Regions from separate parts of the Aquincola agrisoli genome, predicted to be linked through region 2. Evidence: predicted binding sites of a transcription regulator. Region 2 holds the regulator's gene; the other holds the start of a gene.
What was found. Region 2 encodes HrcA, which represses chaperone genes, less so after heat shock. Its sites were predicted from a motif close to TTAGCACTCNNNNNNNNNGAGTGCTAA; they were not measured.

Region 1: a site for HrcA is predicted at 7,928-7,954, ahead of rpoH (RNA polymerase sigma factor RpoH). Genes of this name have one in related genera too.

Annotation. Positions count from the first base shown of each region.
Region 1 is NZ_JAZIBG010000028.1:210,320-222,023, reverse strand. It holds gene ctaD (cytochrome c oxidase subunit I) at 1-587, shown strand, start outside; gene V4F39_RS12725 (cytochrome oxidase small assembly protein) at 595-714, shown strand; gene V4F39_RS12720 (cytochrome c oxidase assembly protein) at 754-1,341, shown strand; gene V4F39_RS12715 (DUF2970 domain-containing protein) at 1,338-1,568, shown strand; gene V4F39_RS12710 (cytochrome c oxidase subunit 3) at 1,607-2,491, shown strand; gene V4F39_RS12705 (twin transmembrane helix small protein) at 2,543-2,761, opposite strand; gene V4F39_RS12700 (SURF1 family protein) at 2,780-3,508, shown strand; gene V4F39_RS12695 (SCO family protein) at 3,453-4,178, shown strand; gene V4F39_RS12690 (COX15/CtaA family protein) at 4,182-5,327, shown strand; gene cyoE (heme o synthase) at 5,353-6,306, shown strand; gene V4F39_RS12680 (SCO family protein) at 6,291-6,911, shown strand; gene rpoH (RNA polymerase sigma factor RpoH) at 6,961-7,881, opposite strand; gene V4F39_RS12670 (CHASE domain-containing protein) at 8,047-11,316, opposite strand; gene ychF (redox-regulated ATPase YchF) at 11,330-11,704, opposite strand, start outside.
Region 2 is NZ_JAZIBG010000028.1:378,114-389,817, forward strand. It holds gene V4F39_RS13480 (S1 family peptidase) at 1-559, opposite strand, end outside; gene V4F39_RS13485 (HNH endonuclease) at 675-1,232, shown strand; gene V4F39_RS13490 (outer membrane lipoprotein) at 1,362-1,952, shown strand; gene V4F39_RS13495 (c-type cytochrome) at 1,993-2,703, shown strand; gene V4F39_RS13500 (c-type cytochrome) at 2,700-4,019, shown strand; gene V4F39_RS13505 (hypothetical protein) at 4,044-4,283, opposite strand; gene V4F39_RS13510 (methyl-accepting chemotaxis protein) at 4,472-6,004, shown strand; gene V4F39_RS13515 (substrate-binding periplasmic protein) at 6,067-6,867, shown strand; gene V4F39_RS13520 (hypothetical protein) at 6,976-7,344, opposite strand; tRNA gene V4F39_RS13525 (tRNA-Ile) at 7,640-7,716, opposite strand; gene hrcA (heat-inducible transcriptional repressor HrcA) at 7,759-8,790, opposite strand; gene V4F39_RS13535 (NAD kinase) at 8,860-9,735, shown strand; gene recN (DNA repair protein RecN) at 9,742-11,499, shown strand; gene rapZ (RNase adapter RapZ) at 11,507-11,704, shown strand, end outside.

The sequences.
Region 1 (11,704 bases), 170 kb from region 2:
GCGGCTCGATGACCTTCGAGACGCCGATGCTGTTCGCGGTCGGCTTCATCTTCGTGTTCACGATGGGCGGCTTCACCGGCCTGATCCTGTCCACCGCGCCGGTCGACATCCAGCTGCAGGACACTTACTACGTGGTGGCGCATTTCCACTACGTGCTGGTGGCCGGTTCGCTGTATGCGCTCTTTGCCGGCGTGTACTACTGGGGCCCGAAGTGGACCGGCGTGATGTACAGCGAGACACGCGGCAAGATCCACTTCTGGCTGTCGCTGATCTTCTTCAACATCACGTTCTTCCCGATGCACTTCCTGGGCCTGGCCGGCATGCCCCGCCGTTATGCCGACTACCCGATGCAGTTCGCCGACTTCAACATGATCGCGTCGATCGGCGCGCTGGGTTTCGGCCTGATGCAGGTGTACTTCTTCCTGTTCGTCGTCGTCCCGATGATGCGCGGCAAGGGTGAGCCGGCTTCCCAGAAGCCCTGGGACGGTGCGGAAGGCCTGGAGTGGGAAGTGCCTTCGCCGGCGCCTTTCCATACTTTCGAGAACCCGCCCAAGCTCGACGCGACGGCGACCCGCATCGTTGGTTGAGAGCGGCATGGCAGCGTCGACACCCGAGCAGCGCAAGGCGAACGTCCGGCTGGGCCTGATCCTGGCGTCCGTTGCCCTGGTGTTCGCGCTCGGTTTCATGGCCAGGATCTGGCTGGCGGGGGGCTGAGCCTTGAGCAGGCCGAGTGAATCGTCACGGACGTCCGCCATGCGCGGCGACAACCTGCGCATGGTCGGCAAGCTCGCGGTCATCGCGGGCCTGATGTTCGGCTTCGGCTACGGGCTGGTGCCGATGTACCGGCACATCTGCGCGGCGCTGGGCATCAACGTGCTGTCCCTGACGGAGCGCCAGGCCACCGCCTACAACGCCGGGTCGTCCGGCAAGGTCAACACGCAGGTCGACACGACGCGCACGATCACCGTGGAGTTCGATGCCAACGCACGCGGGCCCTGGGACTTCAAGCCCGCCGTGCGTTCGATGCAGGTGCATCCGGGCGAGATGTCCACCGTGATGTACGAGTTCCGCAACATCCAGCAGCGCGAGATGGCTGCGCAGGCCATCCCGAGCTACGCCCCGAAGCAGGCCACGGCCTACTTCAACAAGCTCGAGTGCTTCTGCTTCAACGAGTACAAGCTCCAGCCCGGCGAGGCCAAGAACTGGCCGGTGGTGTTCGTGATCGACCCGAAGCTGCCGAAGGACGTGACGACGATCACTTTGTCGTACACCTTCTTCGAAGTGCCGGGCAAGGACAAGAGCGCTGCGGCCGAAGCGGGTGCCGGGGAGCCCCGGTCATGACGTCCGGGCTGCGTGAAGCGGCTCGGCGCAAGGGCTCGTTCCTGCACGCGCTGAAGGCGGTGGCCTGGTCGTTCTTCGGCGTACGCAAGAACAGCGAGTATGAGAAAGACGTGAACCGGCTCAATCCGCTGCACGTCATCGTGGCAGGCCTGCTGGCCGCCGCGGTGTTCGTGGCGGGCCTGGTTCTCTTGGTGAAATGGGTGGTGGGCAGCGGCGTCGCCGCCTGACCATCGCGACAACAGAGTAGGTTCGAGGAGAAGCGAGCATGTCGGCAGCGACGCATCAAGGGACAACACCCTACTACTTCGTTCCGGGCCCATCGAGGCATCCGGTGATGGCCGCGATCGGCCTGTTCTTCGTGATCCTGGGTGCGGGCCAGTGGGTCAACGGCCACCAGTGGGGCGCGTACTCGGTGCTGTTCGGCCTGATCTGGTGGGCCGTGATCCTGTTCCAGTGGTTCGGCGACGCGATTCGCGAGAGCGAAGGCGGCCTCTACGGCGCACGCATTGACGTGTCGTTCCGTTGGAGCATGGCCTGGTTCATCTTTTCCGAGGTGATGTTCTTCGGTGCGTTCTTCGGCGCGCTGTACTGGGCCCGGGTCCATTCCGTGCCCAGCCTGGGCAGCCTGGAAAACGCGTTGCTCTGGCCTGATTTCAAGGCGGTCTGGCCGAGTGCCGGCGGTGGCGTCACCGCGTCGCCCGCGGGCACCGTGGAGCCGTTCTCGACGATCGGGCCGTGGCCGTTGCCCACGATCAACACGGCGCTGCTGCTGACCTCGGGCGTCACGCTCACCATCGCCCACCATGCGCTGATCGCCGGCCATCGTGCCAAGACGATCCTGTGGATGTGGATCACGGTGTTGCTGGGCCTCGTCTTCTTGTTCGTCCAGGGCTATGAGTACGCACACGCCTACAAGGACCTGAACCTCAAGCTCAGCTCTGGCGTCTTCGGTTCCACCTTCTTCCTGCTCACCGGCTTCCACGGTTTCCACGTGTTCGTCGGCATGCTGATGCTGCTGTTCATCACCCTGCGGCTGATGAAGGGGCATTTCACGCCGGAGCGCCATTTCGGCTTCGAAGGGGCCGCGTGGTACTGGCACTTCGTGGACGTGGTGTGGCTGGGCCTCTACATCGTCGTGTACTGGTTGTGACGACGCAGGCCGCCGGCCTTCCTGCATGAGAGCGCCGCCCGGCGCTCTTTTTCATCGTGGGATGCCGGTCGGCTCGATCCAGCCCATCCAATAGGAAAACAGGATGAACAGGAACAGGGCGACCGACAACCCGACGCGCACGGCCAGGGCGCGTGCCATCCGGTTGTCGCGTCGTGGCTGGCCGGGGCGGGGCCTGCGCAGCATGAACAGCCCCGCACTGGCCAAGGCCGCCAGGATGCCGAGCAGCACCAGCGCAATGATGATTTTCATGGGGCAGGATTGTCTCTGATGCGCGTTCACCGCCGCCGGCTCGTGGCCGCCATCGCCGCCTTGCTGGCCGTGGTGCTGACCGCGCGGTTGGGCTTCTGGCAGGTCGACCGGGCGGCGGAGAAGACCGCGCTGCAGTCCGCCATCGACGACAGGGGGGCCCAGCCCCCGTTGCCGGCCGAGGCGCTCGCGCGCACGCCGGCGGAAGCCGACAGCCAGTACCACCGGCGGGTGCAGCTCACGGGCCGCTGGGCCGCTGCGTCGACGGTTTACCTCGACAACCGGCAACTGCATGGCCGTCCGGGGTTTTTCGTGATGACGCCCCTGGTGCTGCCGGACGGCTCGGCCGTGGTGGTGCAGCGGGGCTGGCAGCCGCGCGACCAGGCCGATCGCACGAAGGTGGTCCCAACCCCGACGCCCGCCGGCGAGGTGGCCGTCGCCGGCCGCATCGCCCCGCCGCCGGCCCGGTTGTACGAATTCGAGCAGCCCGGCGCGGAACGCATCCGGCAAAATCTGGATCTCGATGCGTACGCGCGTGAAACGGGTTTGACGCTGCGCCCCCTGTCGGTCTGGCAGACCGATGGCCCCCCCGATGGTCTCGAACGCGATTGGCCGCAGCCGGCGGCCACGGTGGCCCGCCATCAGGGGTATGCCTTCCAATGGTTCGCGCTGAGCGCGCTCGTCGCAGGTCTTTATGTCTGGTTCCAACTCTTCCGCCCCTGGCAGCAGCGTCGTCGGCGTGCCGGCTGACCCGGTCAGCTTCACCGTGCACTCGATGCCGGACCCCCGTGCGGCGGCATCGGACGCCTCGCAGCAGCGCCGCACGGCCCTGGGCCGGCTCAAGATGCTGATGGTGCTGCTGGTGTGCGCGTCGCCGGTGATCGCCTCGTACTTCACGTACTTCGTGATCCGCCCGCAGGGTCGCACGAACTACAGCACACTGATCCAGCCGGTTCGGGAGCTGCCCGCCGCGCTGCCGTTGGCGAACCTCGAGGGCCAGCCGGTGCCTGCCACGTCGTTGAAGGGGCAGTGGCTGCTGGTGGTGGTGGGTGACGCGGCGTGCAGCGAGGCCTGCGAGAAACGCTTGTTCCTGCAGCGTCAGCTGCGCGAGATGATGGGCCGCGAGCGAGAGCGCATCGACAAGCTGTTCATCGTCGACGACGTTGCGGCGCTGCGGCCCGAGCTTCGGGAGGCGCTGGCCGCGACGCCCCCGGCCACCGTGCTGCGCGCGCCGCGCGATGCGCTGGCGCAGTGGCTCGCACCGGAGGCGGGCCAGCCGCTGGAAGCGCACCTGTACATCGTCGATCCGATGGGCAACTGGATGATGCGTGCGCCGGCCGATCCGGACCCGGCCAAGCTCAAGAAGGATCTCGAGCGGCTGCTGCGGGGCTCGTCGAGCTGGGATCAACCGGGGCGCTGAGCCATGACGCTGGTCGATTGGTCACCCATGCTGCACCTGGCCGTGCTGGGCCTGGTGCTGGCTGCCGCGCCGCTGGCGTGGATTCGGGCCCGCCACCGTGGCGCGTCGCCCGCCCAGCGGCTGCGGGCGCTGACGCTGCTGACGCTCTTCTTCACCTTCGACCTCATCGTCATCGGTGCCACGACGCGGCTCACCGACTCGGGCCTGGGCTGCCCGGACTGGCCCGGCTGCTACGGCAGCGCCAGCCCGCTGGGCGCGCGCGAGGAGATCCACGCGGCGCAGACCGCCATGCCGACAGGCCCGGTGACGCACGGCAAGGCCTGGATGGAGATGGTCCACCGCTACGTGGCGATGGGGGTCGGCGTCCTGATCATCGTCATCGCTGCCGGCAGCTGGCGGGATCGCCGCCGGCGCGCCGGGCATGCACCGTCGCCCTGGTGGGCCACCACGACGCTGGTCGCCGTGTGCCTGCAGGGCGCCTTCGGGGCGCTGACCGTGACGATGAAGCTGTACCCGGCCATCGTGACGCTGCACCTGCTGTTCGGGCTCGGTCTGCTCGCTCTACTGGCGGTACAGGCGGAGGCCTTCGATCCCCGCCCCCTCCGGCTGTCGCGTGCCCTGCAGGCCGGCGTGGTCGCCGTGGCGCTGCTCAGCGTGCTGCAGATCGCGCTCGGCGGCTGGGTCAGCACGAACTACGCGGTGCTGGCCTGCCGCGATTTCCCCACCTGCCAAGGCAGCTGGTGGCCGGAGATGGATTTCGAACATGCCTTCACGCTGCGCCGGGAGCTGGGGCAGACGGCGTCAGGGGCCTACCTGCCGTTCGCCGCCTTGACGGCGATCCACATGGCGCACCGGCTGATGGCGGTGGTGGTCCTGCTGGCGCTCGGGCTGCTCGCCTGGCGCCTGCATGCCCATGCCGACAGGTCGGCGCGCCGGATGGCGCTCGGCCTGTTGGCGATCATGGCCTGGCAATTCACCACCGGCCTGTCCAACATCGTGCTGGGCTGGCCCATCGTCGCCGCTGTGTGCCATACGGCAGGCGCTGCGGCGCTGGTGTTGCTGCTGGCCCGCCTGATGGCCCGTTCGCTGCAGGCCCTGCCGCTGGCCGATCCTTCCGCCGATGCGCGCGCCATCCGCGCGCCGGCCTGAGCGCCTTCCTACAATCGTGTCCCTCATGACCGCCTCCTCGCCTGCTGCTCCGAGCTCCGCTCCCGGCCGCCCGACCGGTCCGCTCGCCTCTCCGGCGCAGCCGGCCTCCCGCGTGCGGCAGTTCTATGCGCTGACCAAGCCGCGCGTGGTGCAGCTCATCGTCTTCTGCGCCGTGATCGGCATGCTGCTGGCGGTGCCGGGCATGCCCCCGCTGGTGGTCGTGCTGCCCGCGGCCGTCGGCATCTGGCTCGTCGCCGCGGCCGCGGCGGCGTTCAACTGCGTCGTCGAGCAGCAGATCGACGCGAAGATGGCCCGCACCGCCTGGCGGCCCACCGCCAAGGGCGAACTGACAAACGTCCAGACGCTGCTGTTCTCGGCCACGCTCTGCGCCGCCGGGTGCGCGATGCTGTACCTGCTGGTGAATCCGCTGACGATGTGGCTGACGCTGGCGACCTTCGTCGGCTACGCCGTGATCTACACGGTCGTGCTCAAGCCGATGACGCCGCAGAACATCGTGATCGGCGGCGCTTCGGGCGCGATGCCCCCGTTGCTCGGATGGGCGGCGATGCGCGGCGAAGTCGGCGCCGAGGCGTGGCTGCTCGTGCTGATCATCTTCCTGTGGACGCCGCCGCACTTCTGGGCGCTGGCGCTGTACCGCGTCGAAGACTACGCACGGGCGGGGCTGCCGATGCTGCCGGTGACCCACGGCGCCGAATTCACGCGCCTGCAGGTGCTGCTGTACACGCTGGTACTGTTCCCCGCCACGCTGCTGCCCTACCTCTACGGCATGAGCGGCCTGATCTACCTGGCGGCGGCCTCGGCGCTGGGCGTGGCTTTCATCGCCTATGGCTTCCGACTCTGGCGCTCTTACAGCGATGCGCTGGCGCGCCGTACCTTCCGTTTTTCCATCCTGCACCTGGCGCTGCTGTTTGCTGCGCTGCTGCTGGACCACTACCTTGGCCCATGGCTCTCCATCTGACCCTTTCACGACGTGCGTGCCTCGCCGCCGGCGTCTCCGCCTTGCTGGCGCTGGCGGGCTGCGACAAGCTGTCGCCGACGCCGAAAACCGCGTTCAGCGGCGTCGACATCACCGGCGCGGAGTACGCGCAGAAGCTCGCGCTGCCCGACCCGGACGGCAAGCTGCGCACGCTCGACGAATTCAAGGGCAAGGTCGTGGTCGTGTTCTTCGGTTTCACCCAGTGCCCGGACGTGTGCCCGACCACGATGGCCGAGCTGGCCGAGGTGAAGCGCTCGCTGGGGGCTGACGGTGACAAGGTGCAGGGTGTGTTCGTCAGCGTGGATCCGGAACGTGACACGCCCGAGCTGCTGAAGGCCTACGTCACGAACTTCGATCCCAGCTTCGTCGCGCTGCGCGGCACGCCGGAAGAGACGAAGGCCGTCGCCCGGGAATTCAAGGTCTTCTACAGCAAGGTCCCGGGCAAGACCGAAGGCAGCTACACCGTCGACCACACGGCGGGTTCGTACCTCTTCGATCCGCAGGGCAAGGTGAGGTTGTTCACCCGCTACGGCAGCGGTGCGCAGTCGCTGGCTTCCGACATCAAGGCGCTGATCGCCGGCGCATGATGAAAAACGGCCCCCGCAGGGGCCGTCAGGCAACGAGGAACGAGCAGGCTCAGCCGGCGATCGGTTCCAGCGCCTTGCGCATCTTCTTCATGGCTGCGACTTCGATCTGCCGGATCCGCTCGGCACTCACGCCGTATTCGGCCGCCAGCTCGTGCAACGTCATGCCGCCGGTGGTGTCGTCGTTCACCTTCAGCCAGCGTTCCTCAACGATGCGGCGGCTGCGGGCATCGAGCGCATCGAGCGCACGCACGATGCCGTCGCCGGACAGCGCATCGCGGCGCCGGCTCTCGAGCACCCGCGTCGGCTCCTGGCTGTCATCGGCCAGGTAGGCGATCGGCGCGTAGCTCTCCTCGCCGTCGTCGTTCTGCGGCTCGAGTGCCACATCGCCACCCGACAGCCGGGTTTCCATTTCCAGCACTTCTTCGGGCTTGACGTTCAGCGCTTCTGCCACCGACGCCACCTCGGCGCTGGTGAGCGTGCTGCGGTGGGTCTGGCCTTCGGCGGCATCACCCTTCAGGCCCTGCTTCATGGAGCGCAGGTTGAAGAACAGCTTGCGCTGGGCCTTGGTTGTCGCCACCTTCACCATGCGCCAGTTCTTCAGGATGTACTCGTGGATCTCGGCCTTGATCCAGTGCATGGCGTAGCTAACCAGCCGTACGCCCTGATCGGGATCGAAGCGCTTGACGGCCTTCATCAGCCCCACATTGCCTTCCTGGATCAGGTCGCTCTGCGGCAGGCCATAGCCCAGGTACTGCCGCGACAGCGACACCACCAGGCGCAGGTGCGACATCACCAGGCGTCCGGCGCTCTCGAGGTCGCCGTTGTCGCGCAGGTTGCGCGCGAAGCGGCTTTCTTCCTCCTGCGTCAGCAGGGGGATGCGGTTCACCGCCGAGATGTAGGCGTCGAGGTTGCCGATAGGCGGCACCAGCGCCCAGGGGTCACGCACGGCGATCGCGGAGGCATTGGTCATGTTCATGGTGTTTCGAGGGGAGGATCCCCAGAAGGTTCCAGGCATATTAGCACTCGACATCGAAGAGTGCTGACGGGACCATCTATCGCAACAATAGCCTCGGATGAAATCAGCCAAGTAGACGCCGATGCTGATAGCAACTACTCACATTCAAGCCAAACCCGCTCAACCGAAGCGGGTTTCCAGGGCCTCCAATTGCTCGTCCAGCACCGCCAGGATTTCCGCGACGTTCACGGGCTTGGTCAGGTACTGCGCGGCGCCGGCGACCAGCGCTTCCTGGATGCGGGCCGTCGTCGCGTCGGCCGACACCACGACCACCGGGATGTCCGCCGTGTCGGGGTCGGCCTTCAGGTGGTGCAGCAGCTCCAGCCCGTCGATGTCGGGCAGGTGCATGTCGAGCAGCACCAGGCTCGGACGCTCGATGCGGATGGCGGCGAGGCCGTCCAGGCCGGTGCTGGAGATCTCGAGCTGGATCTGCGGCCGCTGCGCGAGGATGCCGCGCATCACCTCCGCATTGGTCTCGTTGTCCTCGACGTAGTGGACGATGCGCCGCCGGTAGAACGCCTGCGTGGGCAGATCGCCTTCCGCGAGCGAGCGCGGCAGGCCGCCGTCGCGCGCCCTCGGCAGCTGCAGCACGAAGGTGGAGCCCACACCCTCGACGCTGCGGGCCCGCAGCGTGCCGCCCATCAGCTCGGCGAGCCGCTGGCTGATCACCAGGCCGATGCCGGTGCCTTCCTCGCCCGAGGCCTCCCGGCCCAGCCGGTTGAACGGCTGGAACAATTCCGCGAGCTGCTGCTCGTTCATGCCGAGGCCGGTGTCGCTGACCTCGACCTGGACCGTTTGCGCATCGTGCAGCCGCGTCGTGAGGGTGACGCGGCCGCCGTGCTCGTTGTACTTGATCGCGTTCGACAGCAGGTTGGTCATGATCTGCTTGACACGCGTCAGGTCGCCGGTGACCACACGCGCCTGCGGATCGAGCTGTTCGTGGACCACGATGCCCTTGCGCTGCGCGGTGTGCTCGAGCAGCGAACGGGTCGCACGCAGCAGCTCCGGCACGTCGAGCGTTTCGGTCTGCAGCTTCAGCGTGCCGGACTCGATGCGCGACAGGTCGAGCGTGTCGTTGATCATGTGCAGCAAGTGCCAGCCCGCATGCTGGATCTGCGCGGTCCATTCGGTCTGGTGCGCGGCGAGCGGCTGCTGGCGGTCCAGCTCGAGCAGTTGCGCAAAGCCGAGCATCGCGTTCAGCGGCGTGCGCAGCTCGTGGCTCATCCGGGAGAGGAAGTCGCTCTTCGCGCGGTTGGCCGCCTCGGCGCTCTCGCGTGCGCGTTCCGCCTCCTGCAGCCGCAGGTGCTCGGTGATGTCCTCGACCACCCCCACCAGTCGGTGCGGCAGGCCGGCGGCATCGCGCAGCACGGTGATCACCACCGACACCCACACCGTGCGGCCGTCGCGCGTCACGTAGCGCTTCTGCCGCCGCACCATCGGCATCTCGCCCCGCACCAGCCGCTGGTTCAGCTCGACGTCGAACGCGCGGTCGTCCTGGTGCGTCAGCAGCATCGCGTCCATGGACTGCAGTTCCTCGGCGCTGTAGCCCGTCATCTCGCGCAGCCGGGGGTTGGACTCGCGGATGCTGCCCTCCAGGTCGGTGTAGATGACGCCGATCGGGACGTGATCGAGCATGTTGCGGAAGCGCTGCTCGCTCTCCCGCAGCGCCGCTTCGGTGCGCTTGCGCTCGCCCACCTCGCGCAGCAGGTCGGCCGTGCGCTCCGTCACCGCCATCTCGATGCGGCGCGCCCGGCCGGTCACCGTCAGCAGCAGCGCGCCCACCATCGCGGTGGCCAGCAGGCCCACGACGGAGAACGGCCAGGCATTGCCCAGCCCGCTGCTGCCAGCGGCGCTGCCGTCCTGCGGGCGCACCCGGATCTCCCATTGCCGGCCGGCGAATTCGACCGGATGCACGTGCACATGCATGCGCTTGCGCTGCCGGCCGTGCTCGCAGCCCTCGTCGCCCGCCAGCCGCACCATCGGTGCCTGCGGGGATGTGTCCACGATGCACAGCGCCATCGGCGCGGCCAGCGTTGCCGCCACGGCGCGCACGTGGTCCTCCAGCCGGAGCGTCACGAACGCCACGCCCCGCGCGGCCTGCGCACGCTGGGCGTCGGTGGCGGGTGCCCCGTCGTAGATCGCCTGGTACACGACGAGGCCGACGCCGCCCTGGGTCAGCAGGAAGCCGGGGCTGGCGGCCGGCTGGCCGCTGCGCATCGCTTCATGGATGGCGTCGCGCGCCGGGGCGACCGACAGCGCGTTGGCGCCGACGGCGCGCCGGTTGCGCTCCAGCGGCTCGATGTAGCGGATCGCCACCACGTCCGGCTGGCTGGCAGCGTCGGCGACGCCGCCGTCGGACCGGTCGAAGATACGGAAGTCAGGCTGGCCCTCGGCGCGCACCCGGGCTTCGAAGGATGCGATCTCGTGGCGCGACAGCCGCTCGCTCCAGCCGATCGCCTGCAGGCCGAGCGACGGCGCCAGCCAGGCGGAGGTGGCCCGCTGGAATTCCGCCGCCGACACCGCTTCCGACGCGACGAAGATGCCGTTGACCGCTTCGAGCGCCCGCAGCGGCTCGCGCAGCCGCGCGATCATCGCGCTGGAAGCGCTGGCCGCCTCCCGCTCGAACGCGGCCCGCTCGCGGTCTTCGTCGAACTGCGCCATCTGCCGGATGCCCAGGGCCATCAGCAAGGTCACGACCAGCAGCGGCAAGCCGACGGTCAGGCGCCGCGGGGCCCAGTCGGTGCGGGGGCGGCCGATCAAGGTCAGCGCGATCGGCGCGCCGATCATCGTGCCGAGCGTGTCGCCGGCCATCCAGGTCCACCACGTGACCAGCCGCGCGCCCGCTGGCAGGTAGCCCGCCGCGCTCATCGACGCCACGGCCACCGTCGCGCTGATCTGGCAGCCGACCACCGCCCCCAGGAGGTAGAAGCGCAGCAGGTCGCGGGGCTCGGTCAGCACCACGGGCTGGCTGACGCAGCGGCGCACCAGCCATGCGCCCACCATCGCCTGCAGCATCGCTCCGATCCCTGACAGGGCGGGCACGAGCATGGCCGCCGGCTCGGCATGGGCCCGGTAGGGGCCGAAGAGGTAGTTGATGGCCGTCGAACCGATGGCCACCGCGATGGCCGCCGGGACGCCCCAGGCCAGGACGGCGACCAGGGCGATGCCCGCGGCCGGATAGAGCGGCGAGGCGAGGCTGGGCGGAATCGCCACCAGCATGCCCAGCATGCCCGCCGCCACGTAGGCGGCCAGCGTGGTGGCGCCGTGCCGCCAGCGTGTCGCGGCCGTGGGAGGCTCCGATTCGAAGGGTGCGTGGCCGGTGTCGGCGGGGCGCAAGGGAGGGATCGGCGAAGGGATGCCGTCGTCGGCCTGGGACTGCGCCGCGGACATGGCCCGGCGTCGGCTAGACGTTGAACAGGAAATTCATCACGTCGCCGTCCTTGACCACGTATTCCTTGCCCTCCGCGCGCATCTTCCCCGCATCCTTGGCACCCTGCTCGCCCTTGAAGGCGACGAAGTCGTCGAAGGCGATGGTCTGGGCGCGGATGAAGCCGCGCTCGAAGTCGGTGTGGATCACGCCGGCGGCCTGGGGCGCGGTGTCGCCGATGTGGATCGTCCAGGCGCGAACTTCCTTCACGCCGGCGGTGAAGTAGGTCTGCAGGCCAAGCAGCTTGAAGGCGGCGCGGATCAGGCGGTTCAGGCCGGGCTCGTCCTGGCCCATCTCGGCGAGGAAGAGGGCGCGGTCCTCGTCGGCCATGTCGGCCAGCTCCGCCTCGGT
Region 2 (11,704 bases):
GCACGAAGCTGCGCTCGACCATGCCGTTGTAGGCGCCCTCCACCACCGCGAAGCCGACGTCGAGCGGATTGCCGAGCGAGAAGATGCGTTCGCCACGGGCCAGCGGCTGCTGCGCCGCGCGGAAGTCGAGCACGCCGCGCACGGCCAGCGGCGCCGGATCGACCGCGCGCAGCAGGGCCAGGTCATTGACGACATCGACCGCCAGCAGCTGCAGCGCGCCGCGCTGCCCGTCGTCGGTGCTGTAGACCAGCCGGTAGCGCTGCGGCTGCAACGCCATCATGCTGACGACGTGGTAGTTGGTGATGAAGTGGCCGGCGGCGCTGACCAGGAAGCCCGAGCCGACCGACGCCTGGCTGTCCTGCGAACGCAGCAGCGTGCGCACCTGCACCAGCCGCTGGCGGGCGCTATCGTAGACCCGCTGCCCGCCTGCCGATGCCGCGGGCGCGCCCCCGGCCGACGCCGCCGGCGCGGGCGGCTCCCCCCTCGCCGGCCCCTGGGCCCAGGCCGGCAGCACCGCTGCCACTGCCGCGGCGAGGGCAGCACGTTGAATGAACTGCATGGCCGCATTCTCGTCCCAGCCGGGCCGAGGCCGAGCGCTGTGGTAGGGATGATTCAGCTGATGTTGAGTCCTGTCACAGCGACGCGCTATCCTGCGCGGTGGAAGGTTCGCCACCATGGACGTGTTGCAGCTCGATGTGTCTGGACGCCCGCAAGCCTGGATCACCGCGCGTGAAGCCGCGGTGATCTATGCCAGCGACGGCGTGGCCTGGACGCTCGGCGACCCCATGCAGGTGCTGCGCGGCGGCATCCAGCGCGCGACCGGCCGCCAGTCGACGATCGAGGTGCATTCCATCATCGCGGTGCGCGGTGCGATCCCGAGCCGGGCATGGCGGCAGTCGCCCGCGCTCTCCAACCACAAGCTGTTCGCGCGCGACCGCCAGGTCTGCGCCTACTGCGGCGGGCACTTCGCGATCGACGACCTGACGCGCGAACACATCGTGCCCACCTCGCGCGGCGGGCACGACACATGGATGAACTGCATCACCGCATGCCGCGCCTGCAATGGCCGCAAGGGCAACCGCATGCCCGAGGAGGCGCACATGACGCTGCTGTACCTGCCCTACGTGCCGAGCCTGCACGAGGACATGATCCTGCGCGGCCGCCGGATCCTGGCCGACCAGATGGAGTTCCTGCTCGCCAGCGTGCCCCGCTCCAGCCGGCTCCATACGTAACCGGCCTTCGGATGGCGGCCCCACGCCGACAACATTCCCTTACCGGGCGGCAACGAACGACGCCGGCCGGTTGAGGTCAACTCCACGAGGCCTCTGCCCGTTGGGCATGCACGTTCCGGAGAACCCAAGATGTTTCGCACCCGCCCCCCGCGCCGCCTGGCCGGTGTCACGGCCCTGACCCTGGCCGCCCTCGTGGCCGCCTGTTCCACCACCAGCCCCGACGTCGTGCAGCGCGGTGACGCGCAGCGCCTGTCGCAGGTCCAGGACGGCGTCGTGCTGTCCGTCCGACAGGTCAGGGTCGACGGCAGCCAGAGTGGCGGCGGCGGCGTGACCGGTGCCGTCGTCGGCGGCGCGCTGGGCGCATCGCGCAGCCACGGCACCGAAGCCGCGGTGATCGGCGTGATCGGCGCGGTGGCCGGCGCCGTCATCGGCAACACCATCGAGCGCACCGCCACCCGCGAGGACGCCTACGAGATCCTGGTGCAGCTGCCCAGCGGCGAGCGGCGCGCCATCGTCCAGGCGCGCGGCAACGAGACGCTGCAGGCGGGCGATCCGGTGATCCTGGTCACCACCAGCGGCAAGACCCGCGTGACCCGCGCACCCGCCGGCACCGTGCCTGCGCGCAGCGCGCCGGCGCCGGTGTATTCGCCAAACGCGCCCGCAGCGACCCCTTCGGTGGCGCCGATGTACTCGCCCGTCGGCCCCGGCACGCGCAGCTGACGCGGCCAGCGCGCTGCGCCGGCGGGTTAACCTCCCGCCCATGCTGATACGTTCCCTGGGTGGGCTGTTCGTCGCAGCCGCCATGACCGCGAGTGCGGCTGCACAGGCCGCGCCGCGCGTCGAAGACTCGATGGCGCAGCGCATGCAGGCCTGCACCGCCTGCCACGGCAAGGAAGGCCGCGCCGCACGCGATGGCTACTACCCCCGCATCGCCGGCAAGCCCGCCGGTTACCTCTACCACCAGCTCGCCAACTTCCGCGACGGCCGCCGGCATTACGCGCTGATGGGCGAGCTGCTCGCGCCGCTGAGCGATGCCTACCTGCAGGAGATCGCCGCCTATTTCGCGTCGCTCGACCTGCCCTACCCGCCACCGCAGGCCCCCACCGGCAGCGCCGAGGAGCGTGCCCGCGGGCAGCGCCTGGTGTTGCAGGGCGATCCTTCGCGCGGCATCCCGGCCTGCGCCAGCTGCCATGGCGCGGCACTGACCGGCGTGGCGCCGGCCGTGCCGGGCCTGCTCGGCCTGCCGCGGGACTACCTGAACGGCCAGCTCGGCGCCTGGCGCACCGGCCAGCGCAAGGCGCACGCCCCCGACTGCATGGCGCAGATCGCGCAGCGGCTGGCACCGGAAGACATCGGCTCGCTGTCGCATTGGCTGGCGGCCCAGCCGCTGCCGGCCAACCCGCATCCGGCGGTCGAGGCGCCGTCGGCCTGGCCCCTGCCCTGCGGCGGCGTCCCCGGAGCCACGCCATGACGTCGCTGAAACGGCTCCTGTGGGCCCTGCTGGGCCTGCTCGTCCTCGCGCTGGCGCTGCTGGCCGGGCGCATCGTGCTGGAACTGCGCGACACCCGCGAAACCCGCCCCACCTCGGCGACGACGCCCGCCTCGGCAGCCCACGCGCCGGCCGACGTGATCGCCCGCGGCGAGTACCTCGCGCGCGCCGGCAACTGCCTGGCCTGTCATACCGCGCGCGGCGGCGCCCCCGGCGCCGGGGGGGCGGGCATCCCGACGCCCTTCGGCACGGTGTACGCGTCCAACCTGACGCCCGACCCCGCGACCGGCCTGGGCCGATGGAGTGCCGACGATTTCTGGCATGCGCTGCACGAAGGCCGGTCACGCGACGGGCGGCTGCTGTACCCGGCGTTTCCCTATCCCAACATCACGCACACCACCCGCGCCGACGCCGACGCGATCTACGCGTACCTGCAGACGCTGCCGCCGGTGAACCAGCCGGCACCCGCGCACACGCTGCGCTTCCCGTACAACACGCAGATCGCGCTGGCCGCCTGGCGCACGCTGTATTTCCGCCCGGCCGCCTTCGAGCCCGATCCGGCACAGCCGGCGGAGTGGAACCGCGGTGCCTACCTCGTCCAGGGGCTGGGCCATTGCAACGCCTGCCATGCCAGCCGCAACGTGCTGGGCGCCACGCGCAGTGCACTCGACCTCGGCGGCGGCCTGATACCGATGCAGAACTGGTATGCACCGGCGCTCGACGCCGCGCACGAAGCCGGCGTCGCCGAATGGCCGGTGGCCGACGTCGTGCAGCTGCTCAAGACCGGCAGCACCCGGCAGGCATCGGTGATCGGCCCGATGGCCGAGGTGGTGCTGCACAGCACCCAATACCTGAGCGATGCCGACCTCGGCGCCATCGCCACCTACCTGCGCGCGCTGCCGCAGCGGGCGTCCGGCCCACGCCCCGGCGTCCCTGCCGAGCGCAACGCCGATCGCCAGGCCCGCGGCCAGGCGGTCTACGAGCGCCATTGCGTCGCCTGCCACGGCGCGCGCGGCGAAGGCGCGCCCGGCATCTACCCGCCGCTGGCGGGCAACCGCGCGGTGACGATGGAACCGCCGGCCAACCTCGTGCGCATCGTGCTGGGCGGCGGGTTTCCGCCGGCCACGGCAGGCAATCCGCGGCCCTATGGCATGCCCCCCTTCGCGACCGTGCTGCCGGACGAGGACATCGCCGCGGTCATCACCTACCTGCGCAGCGCCTGGGGCCACCAGGCCTCGCCGATCACGACGTTCGAGGTCAACCGTTACCGCACGGGCTCGACGGCCGGCGGCTACTGACGGCACCGGCCCTTCGCGTCGGCCTCACACGTCGAGCGTGTAGACCTCCGCACCCGCGCGCTCGGCGCGGCTGTGGCCTTGCAGCGCCTCGTCCCAGTCGGCGTCGAGTGCCGTGCGCGTCGGGGTGAGGGCCGCGGTCATCACGGCGACCTCTTCCGTCGAGGCGTCGATCTCCGAAACCAGCGCACGGGTGTCGTCGAAGAGCCGGGCCACCATCGAGCCGCCGGCATCGATGATGACGAGGAACCTGGCGGGCTTTTGCATGGGCAGGGCCTTGGAGCGAGTACGGATGCCTCCGAGGATAAGCGCTGCAGGAACCGAGGCGCCAGCCTGCCGCGGCACGGCGCGGCGGTTCATTGATTGGCACATAGACCGCCACTTCGGGCAAATCACCCCTTCACTTCTATCGAATGCCGCCGAAACCCGTGTGAAGCCTTGTGGAAAGCCCTGCCATGTTCCGATCCCTGCGTTGGTCCCTGTTGTCGATCGGATTGGCCGGCGTGGCGGCCGCGGTGTGCGTGCTGGCCCAGGCGCTGTGGAGCTTCGAGCGGCTGAACGATTCTGCCGAAGCCGCGCTGCTGGGCAAGGACGTGGTGGCGGATATCCTGCCGCCGCCGATGTACCTGATCGAGCTGCGCCTGGTGCTGTCGCAGGTGGTCGAGGGCACGATGGGCCTGCGCCAGGCGCAACAGCAGGTCGAGCAGATCACCCGGGACTACGGCGCCCGCGTGGCCTACTGGCAGGGCCGCCTGCCGCCCGAGATCGACCACCAGCTGCTGGTGCGGCAGCACGAGACGGCCGAGCGCTTCATCGACACCGCCCGGCAGCAGGTGCTGGCGCCGCTGGCGCAAGGCCGCGGCGCCGAGGCGGGCCGCGGCCTGGCCGCAGCCGATGCGCTGTACCGCGCCCACCGGGCCAGCGTCGACGAGACCGTCCGCCTCGCCACCGACTTCGCCACGCGCAACATGGCGGGCTTCCAGCAGACGCGCCTGCACGGTTCGCGCACGATGCCGCTGACCACCCTGCTGCTGGTGGTCATGGCCATGGGTTGCTACCTGCTGTCGCGGCGCAGCATCCTGGCGCCGCTGCGCGAGAGCGCCGCGCAGGCCCGGGCGGTGGCCGCCGGCGACCTCTGCGCCACGGTGCAGGTGGTGCGGGCCGACGAGATCGGCGCCCTGCAGTCCGCGCTGAACGAGATGACGGGGCAGCTCGCGCACATCGTGGGCGACGTGCGCAACGGCATCGACGCCATCGCCGCCGCCTCCGCGCAGATCGCGCATGGCAACCAGGATCTCAGTGCGCGCACCGAGCAGCAGGCGGGGCAGCTGCAGCAGGCGGCCTCGTCGATGGACGAGATGGCCTGCGCGGTGCGCGCCAACGCCGACCGTGCCCGCGGTGCCAACGAGCTCGCGGTCAATGCCTGCGGGGTGGCGGGCGAGGCGGGGCAGGTGGTCGGCCGCGTCGTGTCGACCATGGCCGAGATCCGCGACGCCAGCCGCCACATCGCAGAGATCACGGGCGTGATCGACGGCATCGCGTTCCAGACCAACATCCTCGCGCTCAACGCGGCGGTGGAGGCGGCCCGGGCCGGCGAGCAGGGGCGCGGCTTCGCCGTCGTCGCCGGCGAAGTACGCCTGCTGGCCGGGCGCTGCGCCGAGGCGGCCAAGCAGATCAAGCGGCTGGTCGACACCAGCAACGCCCGCGTGGAAGCCGGCCATGCGCTGGTGGGCAGCGCGGGGCGGACGATGGACGACGTGGTGGCGCAGGTGCAGGGCATGACGCGGCTGATCGCCGACATCGCGGCGTCCAGCGGCCAGCAGGACGACGGCGTGCGCCAGATGAATGCCACCGTCACCGGACTCGACGCCACGACGCAGCAGAACGCCGCGCTGGTCGAGCAAACGGCCGCCGCCGCGGACAGCCTGCGGCAGCAGGCCGGGCGCCTGGCCGAGGCGGTCACGGTGTTCCGCCTCCAGGCGGCTTGAGCAGCCACGGACCGCACGCCGCGGGCCCTAAGATGGATGAACCGGTCCACCAGGAGGTGTCGATGCCTTCCCCCACCACCAAGCGATCCCGGCTGGTCGGCTCGCCATCGGGCTGGGCCAGGATGCTCGCGCTGGCCGTCATGCTCGTGGCCGGACCGCCGCAGGCGCAAGCCGGGGCTGAAACGATCGTGGTGTACGGCAGCGACCAGTTCCCGCCGGTCTCCTACCTGGCCGAGGGCAAGGCCGAGGGCGTGTTTCCGGCCATCCTGGCCCGCCTCGAGAAGGAAACCGGGGACCGCTACGACATCAAGCTCATGCCCTGGGCCAGGGCCTACTGGATGGCGGAACAGGGCAAGGGCGCCGTCGCCAACATCTCCTGGAACAGCGAGCGCGAGAAGTTCCTCGACTTCTCCGTGCCGATCTACCCGGCGGAGGTTGTGCTCGTGGTGAAGAAGGGCCAGGAATTCCCGTTCACGAAACTGTCCGATTTGCACGGCAAGCGCATCGGCGCCGGGCTGGGATCGAGCTACCGCGACGAGGTGGACCAAGCGATCGCCAGCGGCCTGATCAAGGTGGACCGCGACCCGAACCAGCTGAGCCGGTTGAACAAGCTGCTCGCGGGCCGGGTGGACGCCATCTTCGTGGGCACCGGCCGTCCGGGCGTGAAGGCGATGGTCGAGTCAGCGCCGCAGCCCCAGGCGCTGGAGGAACAGCTCGTGGTCCTGCCCAGGCCGGTCACCGTGGATCCGCTGTACCTGGCCATTCCCAAGTCGATGAACAAGAAGGACGCGCTGGCCCGGCTGAACGCCGCGTACCTCAAGCTGCGCAACAGCGGCCAGTTGGACGATCTGCTGCCGAAGTAGCGGGGGCGCCTCGGCGCTGGACGGCCACCCAGCGCCCCGGCTCGGCCAGGGCCGCAGACAGACGCGAACACCCCGGGCTTGGCGCCGTCCGGAGGTCGAGCCCCACCCTTATGGCTTGGTCGCCGCGCCGTCTTGCACGGCGACCGTGGCCGCAGGTGCCGATGCCACGGGCGCAGGGGCTGCCGGCACCGTGGCAGCAGCCGGATCCAGCACGACGTTGACCGACTCCGGGTACTTCCACATCGCGCCGGTCATCATGTCCACGATGCCGAGGTCGAGAAAGATCCCGCCGACCACCCCTGCTGCCTGCGTCTTGCTGACCAGACGAAGGGTCTTGTCTTCATGGCCCTGCGCCTTGCAGAGCAGGATGATGTCGCGCGCTCCCTTGCCCACCGTCAGCGTCTGCTGCGAGCGGGTGACGGTGCCCAGTTCAACGCCCTCGCGCGAAGCCACGCAACGCGCTTCTTTCGGGTCCATCGAGATGATGATGGACTGCGACGTGCCATCGGTGATCGATGCGCAGCCGTTGAGGAGAACGACGGCGGCCGCGGCTCCAACTATTTTTTTCATGCACGTGCTGGCTGTCGGCCAGTTCCATTGACGCCCCTCCGGCGCAACCAGATGTTACGGTCCGGTCTCATAGATGAGCCGTGCCACTATTTGCCTGGCATGGAACCGCGGAGGCGTGCTTGGCGGCGTGCCGTTGACGCGCTGGCAACCGACGCCGCCAGCTCGGAAGTACGGCACGTGGCCGAGCTGCGTCCAGCGCTATTGGTAGGCCGTGTTGGACTTGAACCAACGACCAAAGGATTATGAGTCCTCTGCTCTAACCGACTGAGCTAACGGCCCCCTGGGGAAAGCCGCGGATTGTAGGAGCGCCGGCGCGGGCCTTCAGCGAGGCTGCGACAGCGCGTTGCCGACCAGCCGGGACGTGATGTCGACGATCTGGATCATGCGGTCGTAGTCCATGCGCGTGGGGCCGATCACGCCCAGCGTGCCGACCACCTGCCCGTCGACCTCGTAGGGCGCGCTGACGACCGACAGCTCCTCGAACGGCACGACGCGGCTCTCGCCGCCGATGTAGATGCGCACGCCCTCGGCCCGGCTGCTGACGTCGAGCAGGCGCATCAGCTGCGTCTTCTGTTCGAACAGATCGAACATCTTGCGCAAGGAGCCCATGTCGTTGCCAAAGTCCTGCACCGCCAGCAGGTTGCGCTCGCCGCTGACGACGACGCGGTCGGTGTTTTCCTCCAGCGCCTCGCCGCCGGCCTGCACGGCCGCCTTCATCAGCGCGGCGATGTCGCCGCGCAGGGCCTCGATCTCGTGCTGCAGGCGCTCGCGCACGCCCTCGATCGTCAGGCCGGCGTAGTGCGCGTTGAGGAAGTTGGTGGCCTCCACCAGCTCGCTCTGGCTGTAGTCGCGCGCGGTGAAGATCACGCGGTTCTGCACGTCGCCATCGGGCGCCACCAGGATGAGCAGCACGCGCCGCTCGCCCAGCCGCAGGAACTCGATGTGGTGGAAGACGCTGGTCTTGCGCGGCGCGGTCACCACGCCGACGAAGTTCGACAGGCTGGACAGCATCTGCGCGGCCGTGGCGATCACGCGCTTGGGCTGGTCCGGCTGCAGATGGCCGCTTGCCGCGGCCATGTCGGCCGGCACGTCGCCCAGGCCCAGGGGCCGCGCGGTCAGCATGGCATCGACGAAGAGCCGGTAGCCGCGCGCCGTGGGCACGCGGCCGGCGCTGGTGTGCGGGCTGGCGATGAGGCCCATGTCCTCCAGGTCGGCCATCACGTTGCGGATGGTGGCCGCCGAGAGGTCGAGGCCCGAGGCGCGGGACAGCGTGCGCGAGCCCACAGGCTGGCCGTCCGCGATGTAGCGTTCGACCAGGGTCTTCAAGAGGGTTTTGGCGCGCTCGTCGAGCATGATTTTTCATTGTACGGAAGCGCGCCGCGCCCCGGAGCCGCCACACGGTGATGGTGTAATCGACGCGCTATGGGGAACCGCTTCCGTCACGCCGCCATCGTCGGCAAGTACCAGGCGCAGGGCATGCGTGCGCTGCTGGAGGAGATCGCCCAGTTCCTGCTGAGCCGCGGCCTCGAAGTCTCGATGGAACGTGACACGGCGCACAACACCGGCCTCTCGGCCGACTACGGTGCGTTGTCCACGGCGGAGATGGGCGAGCGCTGCGACCTGGCGGTCGTGGTTGGCGGCGACGGCACGATGCTCGGCATCGCCCGCGAGCTGGCCCGGCACAACCTGCCGCTGGTCGGCATCAACCAGGGGCGGCTGGGCTTCATCACCGACATCACCGTCGGCCAGTTCCGCGAGGCGCTGGCGCCGATGCTCGACGGCGACTACGAGGAAGAGCACCGCAGCATGCTCGAGGGCGGCGTCTGGCGCGACGAACGCCCGATCTTCGAGAGCATGTCGCTCAACGACGTGGTGGTGAGCCGGGGCGCGACGGCCAGCATGGTGGAGCTGCGCATCCACATCGGCGACGAGTTCGTCGCGAACATGCGGGCCGACGGCCTGATCATCGCGTCGCCCACCGGCTCGACCGCGTACGCCCTGTCGGCGGGCGGGCCGATCCTGCATCCGGGCATCGCCGGCTGGGTGCTGGTGCCGATCGCCTCGCACACGCTGAGCAACCGGCCGATCGTGCTGCCCGACGCGGCGGAAATCGCGGTCGAGATCGTCGCCGGCCGCGACGCCTCGGCCAACTTCGACATGCACAGCCTGACCAGCCTGCTGCACGGCGACGAGGTGCGTGTGCAGCGCTCGGCGCACAAGGTGCGCTTCCTGCACCCGCGCGGCTGGAGCTACTACGCCACGCTGCGGCGCAAGCTGCGCTGGTACGAAGGGGTCTGACCGCCCATGCTGCGCCGCCTGGCCCTGCGCGACTTCGTCATCGTCCCCGCCCTGGAGATCGACCTCGAGCCCGGCTTCTCCGTGCTCACCGGCGAGACTGGCGCGGGCAAGTCCATCCTGATCGACGCGCTGCAGCTGGCGCTGGGCAGCCGCGGCGATGCCGGCGTGGTGCGCGAAGGCGCCGCCCGCGCCGACATCACCGCCGAGTTCGACCTGCCTGCCTCGCTGGCCGGCTGGCTGGTGCAGGCGGGCTTCGATGCCGGCGCCGACGAAGGGTTGCTGCTGCTGCGCCGCTCGATCGACGCGCAGGGCAAGAGCCGGGCATGGGTCAACGGCAACGCGGCCACGCTGGCGCAGTTGCGTGAGGCCGCCGAGCACCTGCTCGACATCCACGGCCAGCACGCCTGGCAGAGCCTGACGCGGCCGGCGGCGGTGCGTGCGTTGCTGGATGCGCAGGCCGGCGTCGACCCCCGGCCGCTGGCTGATGCCTGGTCCGCGGTGCGTGCGGCGGCGGATGCGCTGGAAGCGGCGCGTGCGCAGCACGACGGCATCGAACGCGAACGGGAGCGGCTCGCCTGGCAGATCGGCGAGGTCGCCAAGCTCGCCCCGGGCGAGGGCGAATGGGACGAGATCAGCACCGAGCACCAGCGCTCTTCCCATGCGCAGGCGCTGCTCGACGCCGCGCGGCAGGCCCTCGACGCGGTCGCCGAGGCCGACACCAGCGCCGACGGCCTCACCTCGCGGGCCCTCGATGCGCTGGCCGACGTGGTGCACCACGATCCCCAGTTGGCCGACGTGATCGAGGTGCTGCGCGGCGCGCAGGCCCAGCTCGAGGACGCGGCGCACACGCTGCACGTCTACCTGGGCCGCACGGAGGTCGATCCGCAGCGGCTGGCCGCGCTCGACGAGCGCATGGGCGCCTGGATGAGCCTGGCGCGGCGCTACCGCCGCCCGCCGTCCGAACTGCCCGCGCTGCTCAGCCAATGGCGCGCCGAACTCGCCGCGCTCGACGCCGCGGCCGACCTCGAGGCGCTGCAGCGGGCCCATGAGGGAGCCCACCGCGCCTACCTCGACGAAGCCCGGCGCGTGAGCCGTGCCCGTGCGGCGGCCGCCGGCCCGCTGGGCGAGGCCGTGACGCTCGCCATGCAGCAGCTCGGCATGGGCGGCGGCCGCTTCGAGGTGGCGCTGCTGCCGCAGGAGGCTCCGCAGTCCTACGGCCTCGAGTCGGTGGAGTTCCGCGTCGCGGGGCATGCGGGCAGCACCCCGCGCGCACTGGCAAAAGTGGCCTCGGGCGGCGAGCTCTCGCGGCTCGCGCTGGCGATCGCAGTGACCACGGCGGCGCAGGACGACGAGGGCGCCGGCACCTTGATCTTCGACGAGATCGACGCAGGAGTCGGGGGCGCGGTTGCCGACACCGTGGGCCGGCTGATGAAGCAGCTCGGCCGGCGCCGCCAGGTGATGGCCGTGACGCACCTGGCGCAGGTCGCCGCCTGCGCCGACCGCCACTTCGTCGTGTCCAAGGCCGCGCAGCGCGGCATCACGACGAGCGACGTGCAGCCCGTGGCCGGCGAAGCCCGTGTGTCCGAGGTAGCACGCATGCTGGGTGGCGACCGCCTCGCCACCAGCCTGGCCCATGCAGAGCAGCTGCTGGCCCACGCGGGCCTGGCACCCGCCGCGGCGCCCGACGCTCCCGCCAGCCCGCTGCGCCGCAAGCCGGCGCGCAAGTCCGCCACCGCCTCGTCCCGCAACCGCTCACGCGCCTGAGTCCACCATGAGCCCATCCGCCGTGCCCGACACCGCCGACACGCCCAGCGCGATGCGCGAGGTGGTGCTCGTCACCGGCATCTCCGGCTCGGGCAAGTCGGTGGCGCTGCATGCGCTGGAAGACGCCGGCTACTTCTGCATCGACAACCTGCCGCCCGAACTGCTGCCGGCCTTCCTGAGCATCGAACGCAACCGCTTCGACCGC